DNA from 3 places in the Streptomyces sp. NPDC051567 genome. Region 3 is predicted to be linked to each of the others. Evidence: riboswitches for the same ligand, from Rfam matches in the RefSeq annotation. Region 3 holds a riboswitch; each other region holds the start of a gene.
What was found. Region 3 has a riboswitch for cobalamin ahead of ACIA5F_RS06455 (ABC transporter substrate-binding protein). Riboswitches for the same ligand answer to the same signal wherever they lie in the genome.
Positions count from the first base shown of each region.

Region 1: another riboswitch for cobalamin. It lies ahead of ACIA5F_RS24065 (DUF4430 domain-containing protein); the one in region 3 lies ahead of ACIA5F_RS06455 (ABC transporter substrate-binding protein).
Region 2: another riboswitch for cobalamin. It lies ahead of ACIA5F_RS16885 (energy-coupling factor ABC transporter permease); the one in region 3 lies ahead of ACIA5F_RS06455 (ABC transporter substrate-binding protein).

Region 1 covers NZ_JBITDK010000025.1:50,745-60,825, forward strand. Annotated here, with positions in the region: gene ACIA5F_RS24045 (hypothetical protein) at 199-705, shown strand; gene ACIA5F_RS24050 (trypsin-like serine peptidase) at 728-1,675, opposite strand; gene tsaD (tRNA (adenosine(37)-N6)-threonylcarbamoyltransferase complex transferase subunit TsaD) at 1,923-3,032, shown strand; gene ACIA5F_RS24060 (ATP-binding cassette domain-containing protein) at 3,021-4,553, opposite strand; gene ACIA5F_RS24065 (DUF4430 domain-containing protein) at 4,664-5,152, opposite strand; cobalamin riboswitch at 5,194-5,329, opposite strand; gene ACIA5F_RS24070 (4'-phosphopantetheinyl transferase family protein) at 5,416-6,126, opposite strand; gene ACIA5F_RS24075 (MFS transporter) at 6,136-7,524, opposite strand; gene ACIA5F_RS24080 (hypothetical protein) at 7,606-8,091, opposite strand; gene ACIA5F_RS24085 (glutamate synthase-related protein) at 8,088-9,371, opposite strand; gene ACIA5F_RS24090 (asparagine synthetase A) at 9,368-10,081, opposite strand, start outside.
Region 2 covers NZ_JBITDK010000013.1:90,566-100,646, forward strand. Annotated here, with positions in the region: gene glyA (serine hydroxymethyltransferase) at 1-464, shown strand, start outside; gene ACIA5F_RS16880 (L-serine ammonia-lyase) at 1,004-2,386, shown strand; cobalamin riboswitch at 2,608-2,803, shown strand; gene ACIA5F_RS16885 (energy-coupling factor ABC transporter permease) at 2,833-3,540, shown strand; gene ACIA5F_RS16890 (energy-coupling factor ABC transporter substrate-binding protein) at 3,615-4,061, shown strand; gene cbiQ (cobalt ECF transporter T component CbiQ) at 4,065-4,814, shown strand; gene ACIA5F_RS16900 (ATP-binding cassette domain-containing protein) at 4,811-5,650, shown strand; gene ACIA5F_RS16905 (PadR family transcriptional regulator) at 5,729-6,313, shown strand; gene ACIA5F_RS16910 (EF-hand domain-containing protein) at 6,396-6,608, opposite strand; gene ACIA5F_RS16915 (YncE family protein) at 6,804-7,982, opposite strand; gene ACIA5F_RS16920 (polysaccharide deacetylase family protein) at 7,979-8,767, opposite strand; gene ACIA5F_RS16925 (ATP-binding protein) at 9,190-9,693, opposite strand; gene ACIA5F_RS16930 (enoyl-CoA hydratase/isomerase family protein) at 9,984-10,081, opposite strand, start outside.
Region 3 covers NZ_JBITDK010000004.1:98,755-108,835, reverse strand. Annotated here, with positions in the region: gene ACIA5F_RS06465 (tetratricopeptide repeat protein) at 1-1,553, shown strand, start outside; gene ACIA5F_RS06460 (aldo/keto reductase) at 1,625-2,605, opposite strand; cobalamin riboswitch at 3,120-3,256, shown strand; gene ACIA5F_RS06455 (ABC transporter substrate-binding protein) at 3,292-4,281, shown strand; gene ACIA5F_RS06450 (FecCD family ABC transporter permease) at 4,278-5,351, shown strand; gene ACIA5F_RS06445 (ABC transporter ATP-binding protein) at 5,348-6,223, shown strand; gene ACIA5F_RS06440 (polysaccharide lyase 8 family protein) at 6,577-8,976, opposite strand; gene ACIA5F_RS06435 (sugar phosphate isomerase/epimerase family protein) at 9,165-10,001, opposite strand; gene ACIA5F_RS06430 (dihydrodipicolinate synthase family protein) at 9,998-10,081, opposite strand, start outside.

The sequences.
Region 1 (10,081 bases), on a different contig from region 3:
GGCACCCCGTGACCCGCTCCGGCCCGGCCCGGCCCGGCCCTCCCCGGCCGGGCCGGAGCGCTGTCGCCGCAGGGCGGCGCGGTCGCCACACCCGGTACGCGCGGGCGCCCCCGGGAGCTTCCGCCCGCCCCCCGGGCGCTTCGGTCAGCCCCCGGACCGGGGCTGACCGGGCGGACGCGCCCGCCGGAGACTCACGTCATGAACGACGATGTGGACAACCACCCAGAAGCCCCCGACCGCCCGGACGCCCACGACCACGCGGTGGTCCTCGGGGCAGGGCTCGCCGGACTCCTGGCGGCGCGCGTGCTCGCCGAACGGTTCGCGCGGGTGACCCTGATGGAGCGGGACGAACTGCCCGTGCCCGGCGCCGAAGTGCTGCTCGGCGGCCGGGAACTGATCGACCGGACGGTGCGGCAACGGGTCTTACGGAACGGGCGCATCCGCGTCCGCTCCGGCTGCCGGGCCACCGGCCCCGTCCCCGGACCGGGCAGCCGCCCGGTGACCGGGGTGGAACTCCACGGCGGCGAACGGCTGACGGCGGGCCTCGTGGTCGACGCCACCGGCCGCACCTCCAAGGCCCCCGCCTGGCTGTCCGCCCTCGGCCCGCCCACCCCCGGAACCACCCGCTACGACTCCCGGCCGGCCTGTTCCAGCCGCTGCTTCGCACCCCCGGCCCACCACGGACCGCCCGCGTACGTGAGGTGAGCCGGGTCCGGGAGGACACGCCTCAGGAGGAGGCGGCGGCGCGTTCGTACAGGGTGCGGGCGCGGTCGCCGAAGTAGCTGCTGTACGAGGTCAGGTCGTCGCCGCCCCCGTCACGGCCGCCGATCACCCCGATCAGGACGTGCTCCTCGGTCAGCACCGGGCCGCCGCTGGTGCCCTCGGGGACGCCCGCGCAGTCCAGGCGCAACTGCGCGGGTCCGGCCGCGCGGGCGGTCGTACGGCACTCCAGCGGCTGCTCGGCGTCGTTCGGGTACCCCACCAGCCGCGCGGGCAGCGGCGCCCGGGGCCCGAAGCGGATCGCCCGCGCCCCGGTGACGTCCTCCAGCCGCTGGCCGGGATGGCCCGGACGCCGCATCCGGAGGAAGGCGAGGTCGTGGTCGGGGTCCTGGTCCTCGCTCCAGCGGGGGTCGACGTCGATCCGCGTGGGCACCCAGATCCCGTACGGCGCCACACCGTCCTGGTATCCCGGGGCGAAGGCGAGGTTGGTGCGGAAGCCGCCCCGGTGGACGCAGTGGGCGGCGGTGACGACGAGGGCGCCGTGGGGCGAGTCGACGACACCGGCCGAGCAGTGGTGGTCGGGGTCGCCGTCGGGGCCGGGGGAGAAGAGCGCGCCGATCGCGGGCTCGGCGGCGGTGGGCCGGGCCTCCAGCGGGTCGGAGGGCTGCCACCCGGCGGAGCGCCAGTTCACCAGCGGGTCGCTGTCGCCGAAGGCGCTGCCGTCCACCGGCGGCTCCGGGACCTCCCGGGCCATCCCGTCGAGCACGGTGGACGCCGTCCGGTCGGCGCGTTCGGGGTCCTGCTGGTAGCTGCCCCGTACGGGATCACCCTCCGCGAGCCGGTCCGCCATGCCGCGCGCGCCCCACAGGTACCCGGCGCCGACGACGAGCAGCGCGCACAGGAGACAGAGGAACAGGGACATCCGCAGGGCCCGTCCGTGGTTCCTGGTGAACATGGTGAGACTCCCCGCCCCGCTGACGCGTCCGACTCTTCGTTCGATGCGGGCGGGTCGCGCCCGGTTCCGCCGCCGTGCTGTGTCCGTGCTCACAGCCGTGTTCGGTCGTGTTCAGTCATGTTCACGGCCCCGCGCCCCGCACCGTCACGCCCCGCCCCGCCGCCCGGGAAAGGGGCCGCCGCACGACGAGTACGCTTGTTGCGAATCGTTCGCAACAAGGATGTCCGTAAGGGTTGAGGGTGCTGTGGTGAGGTCTCCGGTGGTGCTCGGCATCGAGTCGTCCTGCGACGAGACCGGCGCGGGCATCGTGCGCGACGGGAAACTCCTCGCGCACGTGGTCGCGTCGAGCATGGACGAGCACGCCCGCTTCGGCGGGGTCGTCCCCGAGATCGCGGCCCGCGCGCACCTGCACGCCTTCAACCCGGTCGTCCGCCGCGCCCTCGACCAGGCCGGTCTGCGGATGTCCCAGCTCGACGCGGTCGCCGTCACCACCGGCCCCGGCCTCTCCGGCGCACTCCAGGTGGGCCTGGCCGGGGCCAAGACCCTCGCCTACTCCCTGGGCCTGCCGCTCTACGGGGTCCACCACCTGGCCGGCCACGTCGCCGCCGACACCCTGGAGCACGGGCCGCTGCCCGAGCCCTGCATGGTCCTGATCGTCTCCGGCGGACACACCTCGCTGCTGCTCGTCCAGGACCTCGCGCGCGACCCGATCCTGCACCTCGGGGACACCCTGGACGACGCGGCCGGCGAATGCTTCGACAAGGTGGCCCGGGTCCTCGGCCTGCCCTACCCCGGCGGGCCCGCCATCGACCGGGCCGCCCGGGACGGCAACCCGAAGGCCGTCTCCTTCCCCCGCCCGCTGACCGGCGGGCGCGGCGCGGACGACCCGTACGCCTGGTCCTTCTCCTTCTCGGGGCTCAAGACGGCCGCCGCCCGCTGGGCCGAGGGGTACCGGCTGCGCGGCGAGGAGCCGCCCGTCGCCGACGGCGCGGCCTCGCTCCAGGAGGCGGTGGCCGACGTACTGACGCGCAAAGCGGTCGCGGCCTGCACGGCCCACGGGGTGAAGACCCTGGTGGTGGTCGGCGGCGTGGCCGCCAACTCCCGGGTCCGGGCGCTCGCCGAGCGGCGGTGCGCCTCCGCCGGGATCGAGCTGCGGGTGCCGCCGATGACGCTGTGCACCGACAACGGGGCGATGATCGCCGCCATCGGGGACCTGCTGGTGCGCGCGGGCGCCGAACCGGCGCCGCTGGAGATGACGATCGACCCGTCCGCGCCGCTGGAGTACGCCTCGCTCACCCCGGTGGCCCCGCCGTCGCCGCCCCCGCCCCTTCCCGTTCCGGCCGCCTCACGGTCCTAGCAGCGCCGCCGCCTGGCCCGCCGTGAGGCAGGGCAGGGGGGCGAGGACGCGGGCGACCTGCGGGGCGAAATCGGCCGAGGAGGCCAGGACGTCGGCGGCCGGGCCGTCCGTGACGATCAGGCCGTCCGACAGCACGGCCACCCGGTCCGCCGCCCGCGCCGCGAACTCCGCGTCGTGCGTGGAGACGGCCACCGTCCGGCCCGTGGCCGCCAACTCGCCGATCAGGCAGGCGAGTTCGGCCTTGGCCCGGTAGTCCAGGCCGCGCGTCGGCTCGTCCAGCAGCAGCATGCCGGGGGCCTCGGTCAGCCGGACCGCCAGGGCCAGCGAGAGCCGCTGGCCCTCCGACAGCTCCAGTGGACAGGCGCGGTCCGCGATCCCGGGCGCCAGCCGGTCCAGGATCTCCCGGGCCGGGCGGGCCCCCGCGTCCGCCGTCCGGTCGGCCCGGGACAGCTCCTGCCCCACCGAGCCCAGGTACGGGCGGCCCGCCTGCCCCCGCGGGCCCGTACCCGCCAGCCCCCGCAGCAGCGAGGACTTCCCGCAGCCGCTGCGGCCCATCAGCACGGTGACCTCGCCCGCGCGCGGGACCAGGACACCGGTGGTGGTGCCGCCGGTGCTGATACCGGCACCGCCATCGGTCCCGGCAGCGGTCCCGCCATCGGTCGTGGCCGTGCCCGCCGGTGGTGTCCGCCGCGCGGGCGGGGCCGTCCGTCCGGCCAGCCGGGCGCGCAGCGGCGCGGCCGCCCGCCGCGCCTCGCCCACCGACAGGGGCAACGGCTCCCAGCCCACCAGCCGGCCCAGCTCCACCACGGGCGGCGCCACCACCGAGGTGCGCAGCACCTCGGCCGGCCGCCCCGACACCACCGAGCCGTCCCCGGGCAGGTGCAGCATCCGGTCCGCGTACTGCGCCACCCGCTCCAGCCGGTGCTCCGCCAGGAGCACGCTCACCCCGGTGTCGCGGGCCAGCCGGGCCACGGCCGCCATGACCTCCTCGGCCGCCACCGGGTCCAGCGCGGAGGTCGGCTCGTCGAGCACCAGGACCCGGGGGCGCGCGGCCAGCGCCGCGCCGATCGCCACCCGCTGCTGCTCACCGTCGGAGAGCCCGCACAGCGTCCGGTGGCGCAGCCCGGCCAGGCCCAGCAGCTCCAGGACCTCCCCGGCCGCCCTGCCCGCCGGTGCCGGGTCCGCCGCCGACTGCCCCGCCGCGTAGTCCAGTTCGTCCCCGACGGTGTCGGTGACGAAACCGTCGGCCGGGTCCTGGCCCACCACGCCCACCAGCGCGGCCAGTTCCCGCGCCCCGCGCCCCGCGGTGTCCTTGCCGCAGACCGTGACCCGGCCGAACAGCGTGCCGCCGGTGTAGTGCGGGACCAGCCCGTCGACCACGCCCAGCAGGGTCGACTTCCCGGCCCCCGTCACCCCGGACACCAGACAGAACTCCCCCTCCCCGATGGTCAGGTCCACGTTCCGCAGGACCGTCCGGGCGGTGTCGCCGTACCGGACGCTGACGTCGTCGAGTCTGATCAAGGAGAGTCCTCGGTGGGCAGCGGGAAGGGGCCGGCGGACCATGCCCCGCCGCCCCGGGAGCGGCGGGGCGAGGGAGCGGTGGAGTGGGATGGTAGCCGACACCGCCGTACTTAGAACGTCGTCCAGGTGAAGGAGATCTGATCGCCCGTCTTTATCTTGAACTGGCAGCCGCCGACCGGGATCGAGACGCCGTTCACGGAGATGTTCCAGTAGGCGGAGGCGCCGCCGGAGACGTTCTTGACCGTGTCCACGGAGAAGTCGTCGAAGGACGGGTACCAGGTGCCGTCCCAGGTGAAGTGGCGCTGACGGGCCGCGTCGTCGAGGGCGGCCGTCGGGGTGGCGACCGGGGACGGGTACCGGCCGCCGTTGGTGCCGTCGCAGGCGTGGGTGCCACCGGAGGCGGTGGTCACCTCGTGGCCCTTGGTGATCACCAGGCCCTGGAACAGCCTGCCCTCCGGGCCCTGGACGTCGAGCTGCACCAGGACCGGGCTGTTGGTGCGGGGCGCCGTGGTGCGGGCGACGGCCGGGGAGGCGGCGGTCAGGGCCAGGCCGAGGGCGGCGGCGGTGACGGCGGTACGGCGGACGAGCGTGCTGCGCATGGGAAGGGTGCCTTTCTTCGCGCTGTAGTCCGTGACAGGGAAGTGCTGCGGCGTGGCACGTCGGGTGTTCCGGCTCGCGGCCCGCCCGAGGGACGGCCGCACACGGTTGCAGGTCAGCGCCGGATTCCCATCGGCTTCCCCCGGTCGTGCACGCATGAAGTTGTCTGTGAAGTTGTCTGTGCGCGGTCATCATAGGGGCCGGATGCGCGCGGCCCGCCCGCGCGACCGGGGCCGGACCTTCGCGCCCCGGCCCCGTACGGGCGTCACCCGTCCCGGAGCGCCACCGCCGCGCGGTGTCCCTCCGGAACCCGTACGTCCGTCAGCGACCACCCCGGCAGCCGGGCCGGGACCGGGCCCGAACCCACGTACTCGGCCGCCGGGTTCTCCGAGAGTCCGATGCCCAGCCCCTTCAGGTAGGCCTCCTTGCGGGTCCACACCCGGGTGAAGGCGGGTGAGCGCTCCCCGGCGGGCAGCAGCGCCAGTTCGGCCGCCTCCCTCGGGTGCAGCACATCGGCCGTCTCCGCGATGGTGTGCGGCGCCACCAGCTCCTCCACGTCCACGCCGACCGGGGCCGTCGCGAAGGCCAGCAGGCTGATCCCGGTGCAGTGCGAGAGCGAGAAGTGCAGGGCGCCGCCGGGGAGTACGGGCCGTCCGTGCGGCTCGTCGCAGTGCGCGCAGGGCGCCCGTTCCACGGTCACCTCGCGCGGGGCCATGCCCAGGTACGCCCCGAGCAGCCGGCGCAGCGCCACGTGCGCGCAGACGTACGCGTCCCGGTCGGCCGCCCGGACGAACTCGGCCGCGCGGGCGAGTTCCTGGGCGTCCAGGGTGCCGGGGGCGTGCCGGGCCGCGTGGACCCGGTAGCCGGTGGTGTCCACGAGCCACAGCTGCGGGCCCGCGGCCACCACCGCGGCCTCGGCCGGACCGGGGTCCGACAGCCGCTCCGGTACCAGCAACCGCTGGGTGGCGAGTGTCATCGGTGCTCCTCACACGGCCGCGGGGACGGGGCGTTCCACCGGCTCGGACTCCTCGGAGGCGGCCTCCTTCGCCTCTTCGGTCTCCTTCGTCTCCTCCGTCCGCTCCGTCCTCTCGGTCTCCTCCGTCTCCTCTTCTTCGGCCTTCACGGGCTGGCGCAGGGCCATCACTGCGGCCAGCGGTGAGACGAAGGCGATGGCGCCGCAGAGCAGCCAGGTGGTCTGCACCCCGAAGGCCAGCGAGAGGGAGCTGAAGACGGCGATGGAGAGGGGGGCGGTGCCGATGCCGGCGAGGGAGAGGGTGGACATCGCGGCGCCCATCCGCGCCTCGGGGGCCGACTGCTGGTACAGGGTGACGATGGCCGGACCGTTGAGCCCGGACAGCAGGCCCACCCCGGCGGCGACGGCGGTCAGCGAGACCACGGACGGCATCAGGGCCATCACCAGGATGCCCGCGGCGAGACCGGCCCCGGTCACGACCAGCCGGACGAACATGGGGATGCGGTGGGCGAAGGCCGCGCCGACGGCGCTGGAACCGAGGGCGCCGACGCTGAACGCGGCCAGCACCACACCGACGGCGCCGACGCCCCAGCCGCGCTGGGAGACCAGCAGCGGCAGCGCCACCTCGGCGGGCCAGCTGAACGCCATGTCCAGGGAGAGGGCGGCGATGAACATCCAGCGCAGCCGCGGGTGACGGGCCAGCAGCCGGAAACCGTCGCCGGAGCGCTTGACGAGGGAGACCCCGGGCTCGCGCCGCGGCCGGACGAAGCCGTGCGTGACGTGGAGCAGGCAGCCGAACCAGATCGCGCCGGTGACCGCGCCGATCACCATGGCCAGCCACAGCTCCCCGACGGTGATCAGGAAGGCTCCGGCCGGGGCGCCGAGGATGGGGGCGACGCGGAGCACCATGGCGTAGAGGGAGTTGGCGCGGGCCAGCTGGTCGCCCCGGGCGAACATCGGGAGCAGCACCCCGGAGGCCGGTCCGGCCAGCCCGAGCAGGACCCCCTCGATCAGCGCGATCACCACCAGGGGCCACAGCTGCTGGGTGGTGGAGGTGACCACGGCCCCGGTGGCGAGCAGCACGACCCGGGCGCTGGTGGTGCGCAGCAGGACGAAGCGCGGGCCCAGGGTGTCGGCCACCGCCCCGCCGAAGATGAGCATCAGGGCCCGGGGCACGGTGGCGGCGAGCATCAGCAGGGTCACGGCCCCGGTGCCGCCGAGTTCGACGGCGGTCCAGTTCATGGCGATGAGCAGGGCGAAGCTGCCGAACTGGACGGCGGCCTGGCCGCCGACGAGGGAGCCGACGCGGCCCCACGGGACCGGCGCGGGCGCCGACGCCGGTTCGGGGGCGGTGGCGGGCGCGGGTGAGGGCGCGAGTGAGGGCTGTTGGGAGGTGTCCATGGTGCACCTGTTCTCTGCGAGGCAGGACGGGGTGGCGGGTGGTGGGGAGGCGGGTGTCAGGTGGTGGGTGCTGCCGGGATGTCAGGGGCGGCGGGGGTGATGGGGGCGGGGGTGGTGGTGCGGCCGGGGGCCGTGGGGGAGGGCCGCGCCGGGACCGCCCGCGAGCGCGGCGGCCACGGCCCGCCGGGCGGCGCGCGTCAGAGCGCGGGCCGGGGGAGCGGCGCCGTACGTCCGCAGCACCAGGTGCCCGCCGAGGTGGCCGAGTCCGGCCTGGGCCAGCGCCCGTGCCGCGGCGGCCCCGGCCGCGGCGCCGCGACCCGGGACGGCCCCGGCGGCCGGAGCCGTCACGGTGACCCCGGGGAGTTCGGAGAGCCGGAACCGGGCCCGGACCAGGCCGGGCCGCCGCCCCGGCCCTGCGGCGTGCCGGCCGGGAGCCCCGGGAGCGGGACGGCGGGCGCCGGGCCGCAGGGCGCGGCGGTGTCCGGCCGCCCCGCCGGCCCCGCCGGACACACCAGCCCTGTCAGCCCCGCCGGACACATCAGCCTCGTCGGCCGGGGGGCCCGTCATGACCGGTCCCCGACCGGGACCGCCGGGGAGGCGGCCGGCGCGTCCGGGGACCACACGTCCTGCGGGGACAGGTCGGCGGCCCGGTACTGGCCCACCGCGCTGACCAGCAGCCGGGTCTCCAGCGCCAGGGCCTCCACCAGCCGCACCAGCCCCTCCCGAGGGTCCTCGTCGACCGCGAGCAGGGCCGCCCGGCCCAGACCCACCGCCGTCGCACCCAGCGCCAGGACCCGTACGGCCCGTCCGCCCTCCCAGATCCGGCCCGTGGCGAGCAGGTCCCCGCCCGGGGTGCCGATCCGGCGCAGGCACTCCCCGAGCGGGAGCCCCACCTCCTCCAGGAAGACCCGGGGCGCCCAGCCGGTGCCGCCCTCCGCGCCGTCCACCGTGACCGCGTCCGCGCCCGCCGCCCAGGCCGTGGCGGCGGCCCGCGCGATGTCCCGGCCCGGGTGGAACTTCACCCAGGTCCGCGCCAGCGGGAAGTTGTTCCGCATGAACCGCAGCTGCTGGCGGACGATCTCCTCGGTGAAGGTCCCGGGCGTCGCGCTCCGCAGCCGCCGCCCCGGGTCGCCCAGCAGGTCCCGCACGCTGAACTGCCCGGCCAGCCGGTCGGCTTCGCAGGCGTCCACCACCGTCATGCCGCCGAGTCCGGGCTTGGCGCCCTGGCCCGCCTTCAGTTCGAAGCCGAGCCGTCCGGAGTCCCGTAGCGGCCGGGTGCCCGGGTCGCTGTAGAGGAGGTTCCACACCTCCGAGTCGGCGTCCTCCGTGGACTGCTGCACCACCACCCCGCCGACGCCGTCCGTGACGGTCTCCGCGTACGCCGCCACGCGCGCCAGCAGCGCCGAGCGGGTGCCGTCGTCGCCGCCGCGCCGGTAGCCGTGGACCGGCACCATGTTCTCGCCGATCACCATCGGGATGCCGAGCCGCGCCGCCTGCCGGGCCGCGGCCACCCCGAGGTCCCCGTTGCCCGCCCGGGTGGAGCCGAACGCCGAGAGGTAGAAGGGGAGTTCGCTGGCGAAGCCGCCGACCGGGGTGCGCAGGTCCACGTCCTCGTAGGAGGGTTCGCGGCCCAGGTCGATCAGCTTCTCCAGCCTGCGCGGCATGAAGACCGGCGGGACGATCCGCAGGGCGTCCAGCGCGTCCGGCGCCCGTGGCCCGGCCTGCGGGTCCGCGCCGAACAGCTCCGCCCCGTAGCTCTGCGCCGCCGGGAACACCTCGGCCGTCCCGGTCCGGGCCCGCGCCCGGACCGCCCGCTCGGGGAAGCCCGCCGCCCTCAGCCCGCTCACGGCGCGATCACCCCCGGCAGCTTCGGGTAGGCGCTGACCTGCCAGAGCGCGTCCAGCCCGGTCAGGAAGCGGACGAGGCGCTGGAGCCCCATCCCGAATCCGGCGCTGGCCTCGATGCCCTCGCGGGCGAGCGCGAGGTACCAGGCGTACTTGGCCGGGTTCTCGCCGCTCTCGCGCATCCGCGTGACGATCGTGGCGTAGTCGGACTCCCGCTCGCTGCCGCTGACCAGCTCCCCGTAACCGCCGTGGGCGATCAGGTCGAAGTTGCGCAGCACGCCCGGGCGTTCGGGGTCCTCGCGGTCGTAGAAGCCGCGCGAGCCCTTGGGGTAGTCGTCGACGAAGAACGGCCGGTCCGCCTCCAGGGAGAGCACCTTCTCGCCCTCCCAGTCGATCTCCGCGTCCGGGCTCTGCGGGTGGCCCAGCGCGCGCAGCCGCGCCACCGCCTCCTCGTGGGTACGGGTGTCGAACTTGCCGGACCGCAGCTCCGCGAAGTCCGGCTCGTCCCGGCCCAGTTCCCGGAGAATCTCCGGGACCGCCGTCCACACGTGCTCGACCACATGGGTCAGCAGCCCGGCGGCGATCTCCTGGACGTCCTGCCGGGTACCGCCCGCCAGCTCCACGTCGATCTGGTGGAACTCCACCAGGTGCCGGCCGGTGGAGGCCGTCTCCGGCGGCTCGACCCGGACGTTCGGCGCGATGTAGAAGAGCCG
Region 2 (10,081 bases), on a different contig from region 3:
TGATCGCGGCCAAGGCCGTCTCCTTCAAGATCGCGGCATCGGAGGACTTCAAGGAGCGCCAGGTGCGCACCCTGGAGGGCGCGAAGATCATCGCCGAGCGCCTGATCCAGCCGGACGTCACCGAGGTGGGCGTCTCCGTCCTCTCCGGCGGCACGGACGTGCACCTGGTCCTGGTCGACCTGCGCGACTCCGAGCTGGACGGCCAGCAGGCCGAGGACCGCCTCCACGGGATCGGCATCACGGTCAACCGGAACGCGATCCCGAACGACCCGCGCCCCCCGATGGTCACCTCGGGCCTGCGGATCGGCACGCCGGCGCTGGCCACCCGCGGCTTCGGCGCCGAGGACTTCACCGAGGTCGCGGAGATCATCGCGTCCGCGCTGAAGCCCGCCTTCGACGCCGCCGACCTGACGGCGCGCGTCTCGGCCCTCGCCGCGAAGTTCCCGCTGTACCCGACGCTCTGACCGTAGCGCCGCTCCCGGGCCGGGCCGTTCCCGGTCCGGCCCGGGAGCGGCGGCCGGAGGGCCCGGTCCTGTCCGCGAGGAGGGACCGGGCCCTTCGCGTGACCGGGGCTTCCCGCGGCCGGGGCCGCAGGGTGCCCCGGGGCCCGTCGGCGGACGACCGCCGTCCGACGTCCGACGTCCGATGTCCGCCGTCCTCCCGGCCGGAACGGGTCCGGCCAGGCCAGGGTCCGGCTGCCGTACGGCAGCCCGTACGGCAGCCCGTACGGCAGCCGTCAGGACCCGGCCGGACCTGGCCGGACCTGGCCGAGCCGGTCCGGTCGCCGGTACCGGGCGGCCCCGCGCCGCCATAGAAGCCCCAGGAACCCCAGGGGCCTCGTCCGCCCGCCCCTCCTCCGGGGCCACAGCCCCGCTCCGGCGCCGTCCCGTACGGGCTCGCGCCCGGCTCCTTCCTCACGGGTTAGTCTCGCCTGTCGGACAAAAACCGAACAATCGACCTATCCTGCCCCGTCCACCCCACGAGCAGACAAGGGAGTCCGCCAGTGGCCATCTCCGTCTTCGACCTCTTCTCCATCGGCATCGGCCCGTCCTCCTCCCACACGGTCGGTCCGATGCGCGCGGCACGGATGTTCGTGACCCGGCTGAAGAAGGACGGCGTCCTCGCACAGACCGCGTCCGTACGGGCCGAACTCTTCGGCTCGCTCGGCGCGACCGGCCACGGCCACGGCACCCCCAAGGCGGTGCTGCTGGGCCTGGAGGGCCACTCCCCGCGCACGGTCGACGTGGAGACCGCCGACGCCGAGGTCGAGCGCATCCGCCGGACGGGCCGGCTGCGGCTGCTGGGCACCGAGATAGGCGAGGGCCACGAGATCGCCTTCGACGAGCCGAACCAGCTGATCCTGCACCGCCGCCGCTCCCTGCCGTACCACGCCAACGGCATGACCCTCTTCGCCTACGACACGGCGGGCACCCCGCTGCTGGAGAAGACGTACTACTCGGTCGGCGGCGGCTTCGTCGTGGACGAGGACGCGGTCGGCGAGGACCGGATCAAGCTCGACGACACCGTGCTGAAGTACCCCTTCCGCTCCGGTGACGAGATGCTCCGCCTGGCGAACGAGACCGGCCTGTCGATCTCCTCCCTGATGCTGGAGAACGAGAAGACCTGGCGCACCGAGGACGAGATCCGCGAGGGCCTGCTGGAGATCTGGCGCGTCATGCAGTCCTGCGTCGCGCGCGGCATGTCCCGCGAGGGCATCCTCCCGGGCGGTCTGCGGGTCAAGCGCCGGGCCGCCTCCACGGCGCGCCAGCTGCGCGCCGAGGGCGACCCGCTGCTGCACCGCAGCGAGTGGGCGACGATCTACGCGATGGCGGTCAACGAGGAGAACGCGGCGGGCGGCCGGGTCGTGACCGCCCCCACCAACGGCGCGGCGGGCGTCCTGCCGGCCGTCCTGCACTACTACATGAACTTCGTGCCGGGCGCCGACGAGGACGGCGTGGTCCGCTTCCTCCTGGCGGCGGGCGCGATCGGCATGCTCTTCAAGGAGAACGCCTCGATCTCGGGCGCCGAGGTCGGCTGCCAGGGCGAGGTGGGCTCCGCCTGCTCCATGGCGGCGGGCGCCCTCGCCGAGGTCATGGGCGGCACCCCGGAGCAGGTCGAGAACGCGGCCGAGATCGGCATGGAGCACAACCTGGGCCTGACCTGCGACCCGGTCGGCGGCCTGGTCCAGATCCCGTGCATCGAGCGCAACGGCATGGCGGCGGTCAAGGCCGTCACGGCGGCCAGGATGGCGCTGCGCGGCGACGGCAGCCACAAGGTCTCCCTCGACAAGGTCATCAAGACCATGAAGGAGACGGGCGCGGACATGAAGGTCAAGTACAAGGAGACGGCCCGCGGCGGCCTCGCGGTCAACGTCATCGAGTGCTGACGTAGACACGGCCCCGCCCGCGTCGGCGGAGGCGGGGACGGACACGAGGCCCGGCGGGCCGCTTCGCGGGAAGCGGTCCGGCGGGCCTCGTACTGTCCGCCCCGGCGGCGCTCCGGGTCCGAAGGGGCGCTCCGGGTCCGAGGGGGGGGCTCCCGTGGCCGTCGGCGGGAACGGACCGCAGGTGGGCTGCCCGGACGGGTTGTGGGGCGTCGGCGGCGGGACTAAGGTCAGCGGGCCTTGGTGTTCGGGAAACCGGTGGGAAACCGGTGCGGCCCTCGCCACTGTGATCGGGAAGTCCGGCTCCACTCCTGCGGGAAGCCACTGGGACCACGCGGGGAACCGCACGGGCCCGGGAAGGCGGAGCCAGGGCATCAGTACCCGTGAGCCAGGAGACCGGCCAGGGCGCGTCGTCCATCCACGAGGTGCTGGAGAGGTCTCCCCCACTCATGCATATAGCCGAGGGGTTCCTACCCCCTTTGCACGCGGTCGCCTGGGGCGCCGCGTCCGCTCCCTTCGTCGTCCACGGGGTCCGCGCCCTCACCCGCGAGGTGAAGGAGCATCCCGAGAGCACGCTGCTGCTCGGGGCGTCCGGAGCGTTCACTTTCGTCCTGTCCGCCCTGAAGATCCCTTCGGTGACGGGCAGTTGCTCGCACCCCACCGGCACCGGGCTCGGCGCCATCCTCTTCCGTCCGCCGATCATGGCGGTGCTCGGCACGATCACCCTGCTCTTCCAGGCGCTGCTGCTGGCCCACGGCGGGCTGACCACGCTGGGCGCCAACGTCTTCTCGATGGCGATCGCCGGGCCCTGGGCGGGGTACGGGGTCTACCGGCTGCTGCGCAGGGCCGGGGCGCCGCTGATGGTGACCGTCTTCTTCGGCGCCTTCTTCGCCGACCTGGTCACCTACTGCGTCACCAGCGTCCAGCTCGCGGCGGCCTTCCCGGACCCGGGTACCGGCTTCGCGGGCGCGCTCGCGAAGTTCGGCGGGATCTTCGCCGTCACCCAGATCCCGCTCGCGGTCAGCGAGGGGCTGCTGACGGTCCTCGTGATGCGGCTGCTGATGCGGTCGAGCCGCTCGGACCTGGTCCGGCTGGGCGTCGCCCGGCTCACCCGGGGCAAGGCCGCGCCCGGAAACCGGCCGGAGGCGGCGCTGTGACGAGCCGGAGGACGAAGGCAGGGACAGGGCCAGGGACAGGGGCGGGGACGAGGACGAGGACGAGGACGATGGCGATGAGCCGGCACGCGAAGATCAACACTCTGCTGCTGCTCCTGGTGGCGGCGCTGGCCGTGCTCCCCCTCGCGCTGGGGATGGGCGAGGGCAAGGAGGAGCCGTTCGCGGGCGCCGACGCCCAGGCCGAGGCGGCCATCACCGAACTGGACCCGGACTACGAGCCGTGGTTCACCCCGCTGTACGAACCTCCGTCCGGGGAGGTCGAGTCCGCGCTCTTCGCCCTCCAGGCGGCGCTCGGCGCGGGCCTGCTCGCGTACTACTTCGGGGTCCGTACGGGCCGCCGCCAGGGCGCCGCCGCCGCGACGGCCGCCGCCCGGGGGGACCGGCCGGACGGGCCGGAGGCCGCGGACCGGGGCCCCGCACCGGGCCCCGGCCCCGCCCCCGCGCCGTCCCCCGGCCCGGACCCCGGCCCGCCGCCGGGGCCCGTCACCCGGGTGGAGCCGTAGCCGGTGCTGCCCATCGACGTGGCGGCGCACAGCAGCCGCTGGCGCCACCGCCACCCGCTGGAGAAGGCGCTGCTGGGGCTCGGGCTGACGGTCACGGCCGTCTGCCTGCCGCCCTGGCCCGGCGGGCCGCTGGTCGCCGTCGCCACGCTCGCCCTGCTCCTCGGCCCGGCCGAGGTGGCCGGGCGGCAGCTGTGGCGGGCCTTCCGTATCCCGCTCGGCTTCTGTGTCACGGGGGCGGTGCCGCTGCTGTTCGCGGTGGGCGGCCCGTCGGGGCCGGTCTCACCGGCCCCGGACGGTCCGCTCCGCGCGGCGGAGCTGCTGCTGCGCACCTCGTCGGCCTCGCTCGGCCTGCTGCTGTTCGCCTTCACCACCCCCGTCTCGGACGTGCTGCCCCGGCTGGTGCGGGCCGGGGTCCCGGCCCCGGTGGTGGACGTGGCCCTGGTCATGTACCGGATCGGGTTCCTGCTGCTCGACTCCCTCGCCCAGGTCCACCGCGCCCAGGCGGCCCGGCTGGGCCAGAGGGGCCGGGCGGCGGTGTGGCGTTCGCTGGCCGGGCTCGCCGCGACCGCCTTCGTCCGGGCCTTCGACCGCGCGGCGCGGCTCCAGGAGGGCCTGGCCGGGCGCGGCTACGACGGCACGCTGCGGGTGCTCGTCCCCCAGGCGGCGCTGTCCTGGCGGTTCCTGGCCGGGACCGCCGCCCTGCTGATCTCCCTGGTCACCGTGACCCTCGTCCTGAAGGAGCTGTACCTGTGAGGCCGTCGGTGGAGCTGGTGGGGGCGGGGTACGCGTACGAGGACGGGCCCGAGGTCCTCTCCGGCGTGGATTTCGGGATCGCGCCGCAGCGGGCGCTGGTCCTGCTGGGCCGCAACGGCAGTGGCAAGACCACGCTGATGCGGCTGCTGAGCGGGGGGCTGCGGCCGGGCTCCGGGGCGCTGCTGCTCGACGGCGTGCGGGTGACGTACGACCGGGCCGGTCTGACCCGGCTGCGGACGGCGGTGCAGCTCGTCGTGCAGGACCCGGACGACCAGCTCTTCGCGGCCTCGGTGGAGCAGGACGTCTCCTTCGGGCCGATGAACCTGGGGCTGGCGCCCGGGGAGGTCCGGGCCCGGGTCGGTGACGCGCTGGCCGCGCTGGACATCACGGCGCTGCGGGACCGCCCGACCCACCTCCTCTCGTACGGCCAGCGCAAGCGCGCGGCGATCGCGGGCGCGGTGGCGATGGCTCCGCGCGTGCTGATCCTGGACGAGCCGACGGCCGGGCTGGACCCGGACGGGCAGGAGCGGCTGCTGGACGTCCTGGCGGGTCTGCGTGCGCGGGGGACGACGGTGGTGATGGCCACGCACGACGTGGACCTGGCGGTCCGGTGGGCGGACGACGCGGCGGTCCTCACCCCGGCGGGCATCCGGCTGGGCCCGGCCCCGGCCCTGCTGTCGGACCCGGAGCTGCTGGCCTCGGCGGGGCTGCGCCAGGCGTGGTCCCCGGCGGTGACGGCGTTCCTGCGCGCCCGGGGCCTGCTCGCCGCCGACGCCCCGGGCCCGCGCGTGCCCGAGGCGCTGGCCGCCTGGGAGCCGGGGCCGGTCCGGGGCTGACCGGGGCGCGGGGCCGGTCCGGGCGCGGGGCCAGGTCCGGTCCGGCGCTCCGGGCGGTCGCAAACCTAGGATGGCGCCATGTCGCTCCCGCACGCCATCCTCACCGCCCTCCTCGAAAAGCCCTCGTCCGGGCTGGAGCTGACCCGGCGGTTCGACAAGTCGATCGGGTACTTCTGGTCCGCGACGCACCAGCAGATCTACCGCGAGCTGGGCCGGCTGGAGGAGGCCGGGCTGATCCGGGCGCTGCCCGGCCAGGTCCCGGTCCGGGGGCGGCGCAAGGAGTACGAGGTGCTCCCGGAGGGCAGTGCGGAGCTGGCGCGGTGGGTCGCCGGGAGCCAGGACCCGAAGCCGATCCGGGACCCCCTGCTGCTGCGGGTCCGGGCGGCCGGGGTGGTGGGGGCGCAGGGCCTGGCCGGGGAGTTGCGGCGCCATCTGGAGCTGCACCGCGGGCAGTTGGCGATGTACGAGGCGATCGAGGCGAAGGACTTCCCGCCGGGCCGGGACTCCGAGGAGGACCGGCTGCGCCGGCTCGTCCTGCACGGGGGGATCGGTCTGGAGACGTTCTGGCTGCGCTGGCTGGAGGAGGCGCTCGACGAGGTCCCGGAAGTGCTGGAAGTCCCGGCGGCTCCGGAGCGAGGTCCCGCAGCCGGGGTCCCGGAGTGAGGTCCCGGAGCCGGGGTTCCCGGACGTGACAGCGCCCTCCGGCCCGGCAGGGGGCGGAGGGCGTGCGCGGGGCGTGGGCGGGCTACTTGTTGACGGAGGACCAGAACTCGTCGAAGCTCAGCAGGCCGTCGCCGTTGGCGTCCTTGGAGGCGATCACGGCGTCCGCGACCGGGCCGGTGACGAACCCGTCGCCCATGGCGGCCATGGCCGCCCGGAACTCGTCGGCCGTGACGAAGCCGTCGCCGTTCTTGTCGAAGTTGCCGAACGTCGTCCGTGCGTTATCGATGTCCGCCACTGGGTCCACCCCTTCTTGGTGCTTGCTGACCGGCTCAGGGTAACGGCCGGTCCCTCCCGCCCCTCCTGCGGGTCCCTACGCGATCCTTACGGCCGGGCGGTGTCCCGGGAGTTCTCCATGATCCCGGGACACCGCGCGGCCCCGGGACACCGCGCGGCCCGGGACACCGCGCGGCCGTGGTTCAGCGGCCGGGGTTCAGCGGAAGATGCCGGTGTGGCCGAGCGAGTAGCGGCCGGGCTGCGGGTAGACGGCGAGTCCGTGCGGGCCGTCGCCCACCGGGATGCGGGCCAGTTCCTCGCCCGACCTGGTGTCGATCGCGTAGACCTCGGAGTTGTAGCGGCCCGACAGCCACAGCACCTTGCCGTCGGCGGAGACCCCGCCCATGTCGGGGCTGCCGCCTTCCGGCAGCTCCCACTTCTTGGTGAGGCGGTTCGCCTTGAAGTCGAAGACGGAGACGCTGCCCTCGCCCCGGTTGGAGACGTACATCTCCTTGGAGTCGCGGCTGACGTAGAGGCCGTGGCAGCCCTTGCCGGTGAGCAGCAGGGTGGGGGTGTCGAACCGGTCGCCGTTGAGCACCCACATGCCGTGGGCCATCATGTCCGCGACGTAGAAGGTCTTCCCGTCCGGGGAGACCTTGACGTCCTGCGGCATCGCGCCCTCGAACGGCAGTTCCTGCTGGCCGACGACCTCCATCTTCTCGGTGTCGACCTTGAGCAGCTCGCCGGAGAACTCGCAGCTCACGATGAAGTACCGGCCGTCGGCGGAGAAGTCCGCGTGGTTGACGCCGAAGCAGCTGACGGGGACGGTCTTGACCCGGTTCATGGTGTGCGGGTCGCGGAAGACCAGTTCCTTGTCCATCGAGGCCATGACGATCGCGTACTTGCCGTTGGGCGTGAAGTACAGGTTGTACGGGTCGTGCACCTCGACGGGTTCCCCGGCCTTGCCGGTGGCCGGGTCGATGGGGGTGAGCGTGTGGCCCCGGTTGTTGTTGACCCAGAGGGTCTTCATGTCCCAGGAGGGGACGACGTGCTGGGGCTGGTTGCCGACCGGGATGGTCTCGATGACCTTGTAGGTGGCCGGGTCGATGACGGACACCGTGTTGGAGCTGGTGTTCGGCACGTAGACGCGGGACGGGAAGTTCTTGACCACCGGGGAGAGCTGGTTCGGCCGGTCGGCCGCGTACACGTCGTGGGGGTCGAGGAGCGGGGGCATTCCGGGCAGGCCCGGCGGGGCCGCCGGGACGGCCTTGGCGGGGGCCTTGGAGCCGAGGGCCTCGGCGGGCCCCTTGTCGGCCGATCCGCAGCCGGCCAGGGCGGCGAGGACCAGACCGGCCAGCAGCACGCTGGCCTTCCGGGGAAGGCGGGTGGTCGTCATGGGGTCAGCAGCTCCGTGGTGGTCACCGCGCGCAGCTTGCGGCGCGTGAGTTCTTCGAGGAGGGGCGGCATCGCGGCGACCGTGTCCGCGTAGCCGAAGTGCAGGCTCACCACCGATCCGTCGCGGATCGTCCCGGTGACGTTGCGGAGGACGGCCGCGGCGCCGGGCGAGGTGAAGTCGAGGGAGTCCACGTCGTACGAGAGGACGTGCGGGTAGCCCGCCCGCCCGGCCAGTTCCTGGACGAGCGGGGTGGCGTACTGCGTCTGGGAGGGCCGGAACCAGGTGCCGATGGAGCCGGTGAGCCGCTTGAGCCGCTGGGCGCAGCCGGTGATCTCGGCGTACGCCTGCGCCTCGGGCAGGTCGTTGAGCGCCAGGTGGTGCTGGGTGTGGTTGCCGAGCTCGTGGCCGCCGTCGAGGACCCGGCGGGCCAGCTCCGGGTGGGTGTCGAGCCAGGTCCCGATGGCCAGTACGGTGACCCGCGCGCCCGCCTTCTCGGCCTCGGCCAGCACCGACCGGGCGGTGGCGGGGTCCCCGTTGCCGTGGAAGGTGAGGGCGACCCGGGGGCGGTCGCGCGGGCCGTGGCCGATCTCGACGGGCTGCCCGGCGAAGCGGCGCGGTGCGGGCGCGGCGGGCGGTGCGGCGGGCCGGCCCGGGGTGGAGCGGGCGGCGGAGGGCGGCGGCGCGCCGGGGCCGCCTCCGCCCGTGCCGCAGGCGGCGGTGAGGGCACCGGCGGCGACCGCCGCCCCGGCGCGCAGGGCCGTACGACGGTCTGGGTTGCAGATCACCTGTCCATTTAAGGGGTGGATGACCCGAGAGGTAATGATTGACCCAATTCAGGACCTCAGTCGGACCAGTCCGTCAGACGATCCGTCCAGCATGTGGTCAACGATTTACGCGCGGCGGCTGATACTTATTCATTGATTACGAGGTGAGTGACCCATCAAACCTAGGATTTAGGTATAAACTCTTAGGGTATACACACTTATGTCCCAGTTTGAACTTTTGGTGTTTGGGTTCTCTTCTGCCATAGTCGGAACCACGACTTCCCCTTGACCCGAGCGAAGTCTCCACGCCGAGGACCACACCCCATCCGGTCCTCGGCGCACCCATGAAACCCCCGCAGCGCCTCACCTCGGCGACAGGGGGTTTCTGGCGTTTCCGGGCCCAAGAACGCCGCCCGCATCGACCCGCGCCGCCCCGCTCCGGGCTAGCGGTCGGCGACCCGCATCTCGAACCAGGTGCGCTTGCCGCGCGGCAGCAGATCGGCGCCCCAGCGGTCGGAGAGCTTGTCCACGAGGAAGAGGCCCCGGCCCGTGGTGTCCATGTCGTGGACCGGCATCAGGCAGGGCAGTCCGCGCGAGGGGTCGCGCACCTCCACCCTGATCCAGCCGCGCCGCCGCACCATCCGCAGGCCGAAGGAGCGGGCACCGGTGTGCCGGACCGCGTTGCCGACCAGCTCGGAGACGAGCAGGACCGCGTACTCGGAGGTCTGCGGCGTCAGGCCCCAGAGGCGGATCACCACGCACTGGGTGAGCCGGCGCGCGATGCCCGCCGACTCGGGCATCGAGGGGAGGGTCACTTCCGCCTCGGCCGGGTTCCCGTACGTCTCCAGCGCCTTGAGGCCCTGTTCGTCCTCGGCCGCCGCCGTGAGCCGCACCGCCGACACACCGCCGCGCTGCCACGGCTGTTCCACACCCTCCAGGCCCGCCATGGCCCCATCATGGACGGCCCGGTGGCCCGTTCGGGCCGTTCCCCCGGAACCCGCCCCCCGGAACCAGGAGTTCCAGGGGGCTCGCGTACCGGACGAAAGACCGACGCGGGCGCACGGCACCCGCTCTGAGCTGCGGCGACGTGAAGGAGAGCGGCGAGGACGGCCAGTGGATCACCTGTTCGCCTTAAGGCTGTCTTAAGTCCTGGCTCATCCACCCACAGGGAGGACCGCGCCGCCCCGTCCGCCGCGCACGCCCGGGCCCGCGCCCGGGCCGCATCAGGGGCCCGGGCTCAGACGAAGCGGGCCTTGCCCGGGCCCTCCTCGACGAAGCTGCGCATGCCGCGCTCGCGGTCCTCGGTGGCGAACAGGGCCGCGAACCAGGTGCGTT
Region 3 (10,081 bases):
GCGCCGCCGTCGTGGTCGCCACCATGCGCGCCGAGGAGTACCGCCGTTACACCGCCCGTGAGGGCAGCCGGCTCACCGGCTCCGACGGGGACGTCTGGCGGGCCCAGCGCGACCTGCTCCGGCGCGCGGCCGTCGTCCACCTCGCCCGGCGCTGGTCACCGGAGGAACGCCGCCGGGCCGAGGCCCACCGGGAGGACCCGAGGATCGCCAGGGCCCTGCGCTCCGGCACCCGGTCCGGCACCCGGTCCGGAATCGCCGAACTCCTCGCCGAGGGGCCCCGGTCGCTGGCCGCCTGGGAGAGCGGCTGGGCCCCGGGCACGCACCCGCGCGGCGCGGCCGTGGTCGCCGCGGCCGTGGACTGCCGCCGGGCGGGGCTGCGCCGCCCGGTCCGCCGCGAGTGGCTGGGCGAACTCCACCCGCGCTACCTGTCCGGGCGCGGTGGCGCGGAGCTGCGCCCGGAACCCTTCGCGGAGGCGATGGACTGGGCGTGCGCGGCGGCGTACGCCCGGCCGGGGCTGCTGACCGGGGACCGTGCCTGCGGGTACACCGCCCTCGGTCACTTGCTCAACGCGCCGGGCCTCGCCCCGGTTCCCGACCACCTGTGGCGGTCCCTGCTGGCCCGGACGGACCCCGAGGACGCCTACGAGATGGGGCTCGCCGCCCACCGGGAAGGGCGGCTGGCCCGCGCCGCCGAGGCCCTCGCCCGGGCCCGGCGCTCCGGCCTGACCGGCGCGGAACTGCCGCTGGCCGTCGCGGTCGGCGACGCCGGACACCCGCGCCGGGCCGCCGCCGACCTCGCCGGGATCGCCCGGCGGCGCGAGGTCCGGCTCGGCCCCCACCACCCCGACACCCTCGCCGCCCGCCACCACCTCGCCTTCTTCACCGGTGAGGCGGGCAGCGCCCGGGCCGCCGCCGCCCGGTTCACCGCCCTGGCGGCCGATGCCGTGGCCGCGCTGGGACCCGGCCACCCCGACACCCTCGCCGCCCGCCACCAGTTGGCGTACTTCACCGGCCAGGCGGGCGACCGCCGGTCGGCCGCCCGGCAACTGGAGGCGCTGCTGAGCGACCGGCTCCGCCTCCAGGGCCCGTCCCACCCGCAGAGCCTGGCCGTCCGGCGCGGCCTGCTCTGGTTCCGGCCCGCGGACCCCGCCGACTCCACGGAGCTGGAGCGGCAGTTGGCCGGGCTGCTCGCGGACACCGAACGCGCGCTCGGCCCCGACGACCCGCACACCCTGGCGGTCCGTGGCAGCCGGGCCGCCCTCGTGGCGCGCACGGGCCGGGCCGCCGAGGCCGAACGGGCCTGGGCCGCTCTGGTGGCCGACCGGACCCGGGTCCTCGGCCCCGACCACCCGCACGTCGTCCACACCCGGCTGGAACGGGCCCGGGCCCTGGCCGCCGGGGGACGGCGCGCGGAAGCCGGCGCGCTGGCGGCCCGTGTCCTCGCCGAGGCCACGCCGTTCCTCGAACCGGGCCACCCCCACCTGCGCCTCGCCCGCGAACTCGACGCCGCGTTCCGGGCGCCCGACCCGGGGCCCGCCCGGCCCCGGCGGTGACGGCCGGACGGACGACCGGCCGGCCGGAGGGAAGCCGGGGGGCGGCCGGGGTCCGCCGGCGCGGCCACGCGCTACGGGGCCGCCGCCTCCCCGGCCGTGCTGCCCAGCAGGGCGATCTCCCGCGCCGACAGCCGTAGCGCACCGGCGGCGATGTTCTCGTCCAGGTGGTCCGGGTTCCCGGTGCCCGGGATCGCCAGGACGTGCGGTCCCCGGCTCAGCGTCCACGCGAGGCGCACCTGCGCCGTCGACACCCCGTGGGCCTCGGCCACGGCCCGCACCCGTGCCCCGTCCGGCGCGACCACGCCCGCGTCCTCGCCCGCGCCCGCGATGGCGTAGAAGGGGACGAAGGCGATCCGCTGCCGCGCGCACGCGTCCACGAAGGCGTGGTCCTCGGCCGGGGAACCGATCCCGTAAGGGTTCTGCACGCACACCACGGGCGCGATGGCCAGGGCCTCGGCGAGGTGGTCGGGCCGGGCGTTGGAGATTCCCAGGTGCCGGATCAGTCCGGCCGCGCGGAGTTCGGCCAGCGCCCCGAAGTGCTCGGCGACCGAACCGGTCGTCTCCCGGCGCGGGACGCGCAGGTTGACGACGTCCAGGTGGTCCCGGCCCAACTGGCGCAGGTTCTCCTCCACCTGCCCCCGCAACTGCCCCGGCCCGGCCCACCACCACTCCCCGGCTGGGTCGCGTCCCGGCCCGACCTTGGTGGTGATGACGAGCTCGTCGGCGTACGGGGCGAGGGCCCGGTTGATCAGTTCGTTGGCGGAGCGGAGGGCGGAGAAGTAGAACGCGGCGGTGTCGATGTGGTTCACGCCCCGCTCGACGGCCCGGCGCAGCAGGCCCGTCATCCGCTCGCGGTCGCTGGGCGAACCGTCGGCGCGACGGGTCAGCCGCATCGTGCCGAGGCCGATCCGGTTGACGGTCAGGTCGCCGAGCCGCCACGTACCCGCGACGGCCGCGGTGACCGGGGCGGTCCGGGCCGCCCGGGCGGCCGTCTTCGAGGCAGGGTCCGGGGGGAAGCCCGAGGGGAGGTCCGAGGCGAGGTCCGAGGTCATGGGGCACTCTCGCACGGACACCGGAGCACCCCGCAAGGTCTCCCACCGCTCCCCGGCCGTGCCGTGATCCCGCCCCCGTCGTCGGGTTCCCTCCACGGGGTCCGTCGGCTTCCGTCCGCGCGGCGGGTACCGCACGTGGCACCCGCCGCGCGGCGCGTACGTGGAGGACGCCGCCGGGCCGGGTCGTCTTCCGCGGCCCGGCGGCGCCGGTCGGTGGCCGCGCGGGCCGCGGTCGGCGAGGGGCGTCAACTCGTCGGCCGTGCGGTGCGTTTCGCGCGCGCGGCGGCGCAGGGCAGATCCCTCCGCGGACGCGGGAGGAACACACGGGAGCGCGTTCGCCGTGCGAACGGAAACTATTGGTCTGGACCACGATGGTCAAGTGGGCGGTCCGGGGACGGCTCGACGGAACCCGGGACTCCGGTGGACCCGGCCGGACCCCGCGGCGGCCCCGACGGCGACGACCACGGCGGCCCCGGCGGGCACCGACCCGGCCGCAGGCCGGTGACGTGCGGACATCTGGCAGACTGACCGCGTCAACCCAGGCGGTGCAGGACAGGAAACCGGTGCGATTCCGGTGCGGTCCCGCCACTGTGACCGGTACACCCTCGCGGGAACCGGGAGTCAGACACTGACGCACCGCCCCTTCCCTTCGACCGGGGACGTGGACTCCCCGGAGAGGCCACGCCATGTCGCGTTCCCGCGCCGCCCTGCGCGCGCTCGTCCCCGCCGCGCTCCTCATACCCCTGGCCGCCTGCGTCGCCTCACCCGCCCCGTCCGGCACGGCCGCGGGAGCGAGCGCCGCACCCGGGTTCCCGTACACCGTCACCAACTGCGGTGTGAGCAGCACCTACCAGGCCCCGCCCCGGCGCGCCGTCACCATGAACCAGCACGCCACCGAGATCCTGCTGGCCCTCGGCCTGGAGGACCGGATCGTCGGCTCCGCCTACCTCGACGACGCCGTGCTGCCCGCCTACCGGCCCGCCTACGACAAGATCAAGGTGCTGGCCAAGGAGTACCCCTCCAAGGAGATCCTGCTCGGCGCCGACCCGGACTTCGTGTACGGGGGCTACTCCAGCGCCTTCGACAAGGCACAGGGCCGCGACCGCGAAGGTCTCGCCAAGTCCGGCATCAACTCCCGGCTCAACGTGGAGTACTGCACCGGGGGCCGAGTCGGCCTCGACCAGCTCAAGACCGAGATCACCGAGGTCGCGCGGACCTTCGGCGTGCCCGAGCGCGGCGAGAAGCTCATCGGGGAGGAGCAGCGCCGGATCGACGCCGTGGCCGCCCGGGTCAAGGACAAGCCCCGGCCGTCCGTCTTCGTCTACGACTCCGGCGAGGCGTCCGCCTCCACCTCCGGCGGCACCGGCATCGGCAACGAGATCGTCTCGCTGGCGGGCGGGACGAACGTCTTCGCCGACCTCCAGGACACCTTCGGTGACGTGTCGTGGGAGAAGGTCATCGAGCGGGCCCCCGAGATCGTCCTCATCTACGACTACGGCGGCACCACCGTCGAAGCCAAGAAGCAGCGCCTGTTGAACGACCCGGCCCTCGCCCAGGTTCCCGCGATCAGGAACCAGCGGTTCGTCGTCCTGCCGCTGTCCTCGGCCGTCCTGGGAGTGCGCGTCGCCGACGCCGTCGAGTCCCTGGGCGGCCAGCTCCACCCCGCCGCCACGTGAGGCGGCACCACCGCACACCGGCCGTCCTCGTCCTGCTCGCCGCGGCGCTCGTCGCCTCCGCCGTCGCCGGCCTGGCCCTGGGGGCCGTACGGATCACCCCCGGCCAGGTGCTCGACATCGTCCTCGGTGGGCTGACGGGCGACCGGCCGACCGGTGCCTTCGCCTCCATCGTGTGGGACGTGCGCATGCCACGCGTCCTCCTCGGGGCGGTCGTCGGCGCCGGGCTCGCCGTCGCGGGCACCGTGCTGCAGGCCCTCGTCCGCAACCCGCTCGCGGACCCCTTCCTGCTCGGTGCCTCCTCCGGGGCCTCGACGGGAGCCGTCCTGGTGATCGTCTTCGGCTCGGGCACGGCAGCCGGGGCCGGGGCCGGGGCGGCGGGGGCCGCCGGGCTGCTCGGCGGGATGGGCGTGCCGTTCGCCGCGTTCGCCGGATCGGCGTTCGCCCTCGTCGCCGTCTATGCCATGGCCCGGCGCGGCGGCACCATGACCACCGGCCGGCTGATCCTCGCCGGGGTCGCCGTCCAGTACATCCTGTCCGCCCTGACCAGTCTGGTCCTGGTGCTCGCCGCCCACCCCGACCAGATCCGCACCGTCCTCTTCTGGACCCTCGGCGGTCTCGGCGGGGCCCGCTGGGGCGAACTGGCCCTGCCCTCCGTCGTGCTGCTCGCCGGTACGGGGCTGCTCCTCGCCCTCGCCCGGCCGCTCGACCTGCTCCTCGCCGGGGAGGAGGGGGCCCGGACCCTGGGCCTGGACACCGGGCGTTTCCGCGCCGTCGTCTTCGTCCTCACCTCCCTCGTCATCGGCGTGCTCGTCGCCTACAGCGGAGCGATCGGCTTCGTCGGGCTGATGGTCCCGCACGCCGCGCGGATGGCCGTCGGCGCCGGCCACCGGGCCCTGCTGCCGGTGGCCGCCCTGGGCGGGGCGCTCTTCCTGGTCCTGGCCGACCTGGTGGCCCGTACCGCCGCCGCGCCCGAGGAGATACCGGTCGGAGTGGTCACCGCGCTCGTCGGAGGCCCGTTCTTCCTGTGGATGCTGCGCCGCTCCACCCGTACCGAAGGGGTCACCGGATGACCCGCACACCCGGTACGCCCCGCACACCCGGTACGCCACACACGCCTGGTGCGCCACACACGTCCGGTACGCCACAGGTGCCCCGGGCGGCGGGGCGGCCGGTGGAACTCGCCGTCGAGGACGTGCGTTACGCGACCGACGGGCACACCCTGCTCCACGGGATCGACCTCACCGCCCGGCCCGGCGAGACGGTCGGTGTGGTCGGGCCCAACGGCAGTGGCAAGACCACCTTGCTGCGCTGCGTCTACGGCACCCTGCGGCCCACCGCCGGCCGGGTGCTGTTCGACGGCGCCGACACGGGCGCGCTCGGGGTCAAGGACCGGGCCCGGCACGTCGCGGTCGTCCCGCAGGACGCGAGCGGCACCTTCGGGCTGACCGTGCGCGAGGTCGTCGCGATGGGGCGGAGCCCGCACAAACGGTTCTGGGAACAGGACGGCCCCGAGGACCTGCGGCGCGTCGCCGAGGCCCTGGAGACCGTCGGAGCGGGCGCCTTCGCCGGGCGCCGCTTCGAGGAACTCTCCGGCGGGGAACGCCAGCGCGCCCTGGTGGCCCGCGCCCTCGTCCAGGACCCCGGCCTGCTCGCCCTGGACGAGCCGACCAACCACCTCGACATCCGCTACCAACTGGAGATCCTGGGCCTGGTCCGCGCCCTGCCCGCCACCGCCCTGCTCGTCCTGCACGACCTCAACCTCGCCGCCTCCTTCTGTGACCGGCTGTACGTCCTGTCCGACGGCCGGGTGGCCGCCTCCGGGCCGCCCGGCGAGGTGCTCACCGAGGAACTGCTGGCCCGGGTGTACGGCGTCCGGACCCGCATCGGACCCCACCCGGCCACGGGCACGCCGAACATCGTCTACCTCCCGACGGACAGGTGACCCGGGGCGCCCAGACCGGAAGCCCCCCTGCCGGACCCCGGGCAGGGCCTCGGAACGCCGCACCGGCCGGGCCCTGGCCCCGCCGCACCAGCCCATCCGGCAGGTGAGACGGTGAACCGGGGCGCGGTGGGCCTGTGCGGTCCGAAGCTCTCGCCGGGCAGGACGCCGACCTTGTCCGCGAAGCCCTCCACGCCCCGGTCCGGACCCGTCTCGGTCACCTGCCGGTCCGCGTTCCCCGGCAGGGTGTTCCCGGCCTTCACGTCGAAGCCGCGCGCCCCGGCCGCCGACGGCGTCCTGTGCGCCGCCGGTGACGGTGTGTCCCGCTCGGTGCTCCGCCCGTCCTCCCCGTCCCCTCAGCCCAGCCGCACCACCACCTCCTGTCCGGTCCCGGCCGCCGCCGCGAGATCGGCGAACCCGAGCCGCAGCCGGGAGCCGGTGAGCGCCGAGACCAGGCTCGGTGGCCGGGAGAGCACCGAGGCCACGGGCCGGTTCCAGACCAGGGCCAGTCCGGTCAGTGCCCGTGCCGGGTCCGCGACGTGGACCGTGGCCGTGCCGTCGGCCCGTTCCCGTACCGTCACCGAACAGGGCGCGCTCGCCTCCAGGGGGCCGGCCGCCCCGGCCCGCCAGAAGTTGACACCGGTGAAACCGAGCGAATCCACGGCCACGCCCTGGGCCGTCCCGGTGTTGGCGATCACCGAGACCTCGTCGGGTGCGGCGGCCCGCGCCGCGGTCTGGCCCGCCGTGGCCCCCGGGAGCATCCGGTAGACGTACCCGGCGTCGTCCGGGTCCGTTCCGTGGTCGTACCAGAGCGTGACGTACCGCCGGGTCAGGGCCAGGGAGGAACCGTCCCTGTTGATGTCGCTCCACCGGCCGGTACGTGCCTCACGGAGCGCCCTGAACGATCCCGCGCCGGACACCACGTACCCGCCGAAGCCCTCCAGGTGTGCCCATCCCGGCGCGGAGAAGACGGCCGACCATCCCGGGCCGGTGGGCTGGACCGTGCCGTCGACGGTCAGGGCGTGTGCGCCGTCGGCACCCAGGTTGCGGTTGTCGATCACCGATTCGACGGCGGTCCCGTCCCCGCAGCGGATTCCCGCACCCAGGCAGACCACCGAGTCGGCGAGGAAGAACCAGGACTTGCGGGCCGAGAGGGTGCTTCCCGGACCACGCAGATGCTGGCCCACGGAGGCGAACTCCCCGTCCGTGGTCCCGCCCACCCACACCGCATCGGGCCGCGAGGCACCCCAGTCGCCGCCCGCACCGTCCACGAGGACCTTGCGGGAGACCGTCGTCCCCGGCAGCCGGTAGGGATTCACCGTGGGCCAGAACGCGTCCGAGTACTGGTCGTTGCCGTAGGTGGAACCCCACCAGGACAGCATCCCGCTGCCGGTGTGCCAGCCGCGCGGGTTCTCACCGTTGCCGGTCTCGTAATGGGCGATCCGCCGCGAGCACATGGAGAGCGAGGCCGCCCACCCGGGCCGCCGGTGGGTCACCCGGTCCATCGAGGCGAACAACCGGTGCCCGACCGGCTCGGGCAGCGCCGCCACCGAGGCATCGGCGCCGACCTCCGCCAGCCGGGCGAGCGAGGCCAGGTCCAGCGTCGTGTCCGCGAGGGGGACGCGGCAGCGGTCCCGCGCCGTCCACCCCTTCACCAGCCCTCGCCACCGGCTCCGCTCGGCCCGGCTCGCGCTCTCCGCGAGCAGCAGCACCGCGGCGAGCACCGCATGCCCTCGCGTGTGGTCGTCGTGCTGGACCTGCCGGTCGTCCGAGGTCATCAGGCCCCGGCTGACGGCCCGGCCCGAGACCCCGTCCATGACCAGCCCGTTGAAGAGGAAGGGCGCCCAGGCGTCCTCCACGGCGTCGAAGGCGCTCTGTCCGCCCGTGACGTGCCAGGGCGTCCCCTTCAACAGCCCGGTCAGCAGACCCAGCCCGCCGAGCAGCACCGCGCCGTACGTCCCGGTGTAGGGCACCCAGGTGTGCTGGACGAACGACCCGTCCCGGTACAGGCCGTCGCCCGTGGTGACGTAACCGAAGACGGGGGTCAGTGCCTCCCGGGCCAGAGCGATCTTCGCGGAGTCCCCGCCGACCACCCCGCGCAGCGCCAGTACCCGGCACAGGTCCACCCGGTTCGCACCCGTACTGGTCCCGGTGTACGAGCCGACCGCCGAGTCCGGTACGAAGTGGTCGACGGCCGCGCAGAGACCGGCGACCCGGTCGGCCGACAACTCCTCGTGGAGCAGCACGCAGAGGTCCAGCACCGCCTGCGGGGCACCGATCTGCCAGCAGTACCAGTTGCCGTACCGCACCTGCCCGGCGTGGTACACCTGCCCGTGCAGATGGTCCAGCCCGGCCAGGAGCGCCGCGCGCAGCCCCCTGTCACCGGTCACCCCGGTACCGGGCCGGACGTACGCCTCCGCCATGGTCCGCAGCCGGTAGAAGCTCTGCGTCATCTTCTCGGGATCGGTGGCGAAGCCCAGGCCGGGCCAGAGCGAGCCGTCCACCGGAGCCATCGTGGTCCGGAACACGCCGGCCAGCGCGCCGAGATCGGCCAGCCGTGAGCGGAACGGCTCCTTCGAAGCCGGGATCTCACCGCCCAGGAAGAGGCCGCGCCACACCGCCCGTATGGCTTCGTGGATGTCGGCCCCGGCCCGGGTGGCCGCGCCACCGGCGTTCCGCCCGCCGGGCACGCCACGCAGGAACGCGCCCCCACCCGCGGCGGTGAGGAAGGCACGCCTGCCCCCCACCCCTGTCATCGCAGCCTCCTTGTCCGACTCACCGTTCGACTCACCCGATCTGTCCGACACATCCGATACGCCTGATACCTCTGATGTATTCGATCCGAATCCGAATCCGAATCCGAATCCGAATCCGAATCCGTACCGGCCCGGCCCGGTCGCCCGCCGGGCACGTCTGTCACGTCCGCCCGCCGTGTCCGACCGGCTCACTCCACGTGCTCGCGATAACGCTCGATCACCTCCCGCAGCACCTCCCCGCCCTCTCTGGCCCACAGACCCGGATGGAAGATCTCCACCTCCACCGGCCCCCGGTAGCCCGCCGCGTCCGCCTGCTCCCGGAAACCGCGCAGGTCGATGGAACCGTCCCCCAACTGCCCCCGGCCCAGGAGCACGCCCTCGGGCAGGGGCGTCACCCAGTCGGCCACCTGGACGGCGAGGAGCCGCCCGCCCTCGCCCGCCCGGCGCAACGCGGCGGGCAGCCGCTCGTCCCACCACAGGTGGTAGGAGTCGGCCACCACACCCACCTGCTCCGCCGGGAACTGCTCGGCGATGTCGAGGGCCTGGTCCAAGGTGGAGACCACACAGCGGTCCGAGGCGAACATCGGATGCAGGGGCTCGATCCCCAGCCGGACACCGTGCGCGGCGGCCCATGGCGCGAGCTCGCCCAGGACTTCACAGACCCGCCCCCGGGCCCCCGCCAGGTCCCGGTCGCCCACGGGGAGCCCGCCCGGGACCAGGACCAGGGTGTCGGCGCCCAGTCCGGCCGCCTCCTCCACGGCCCGACGGTTGTCGTCGAGTGCCGCGGACCGGCCCACAGGGTCCGCGGCGGTGAAGAACCCGCCCCGGCAGAGCGAACTGACCCGCAGACCGGCCCCGGTGACCAGCTCGGCGCTCTCCCGGACCCCGAACGCCCGGACCGGGTCACGCCACAACCCGACCGCACCCACCCCGGCTGCCACACACCCGGCCACCAGCTCGGGCAGTGACCACTGGCGGACCGTCTCCTGGTTGAGGCTCAGCCGGGCCGGGGCCGACCGGGTCATGACGCCCACCCATATACCGCGAGGAGCCGGCGCATCCGCTCCTCGGCCCGCTCCGGATCGGGGAACAGTCCGAGCCGGTC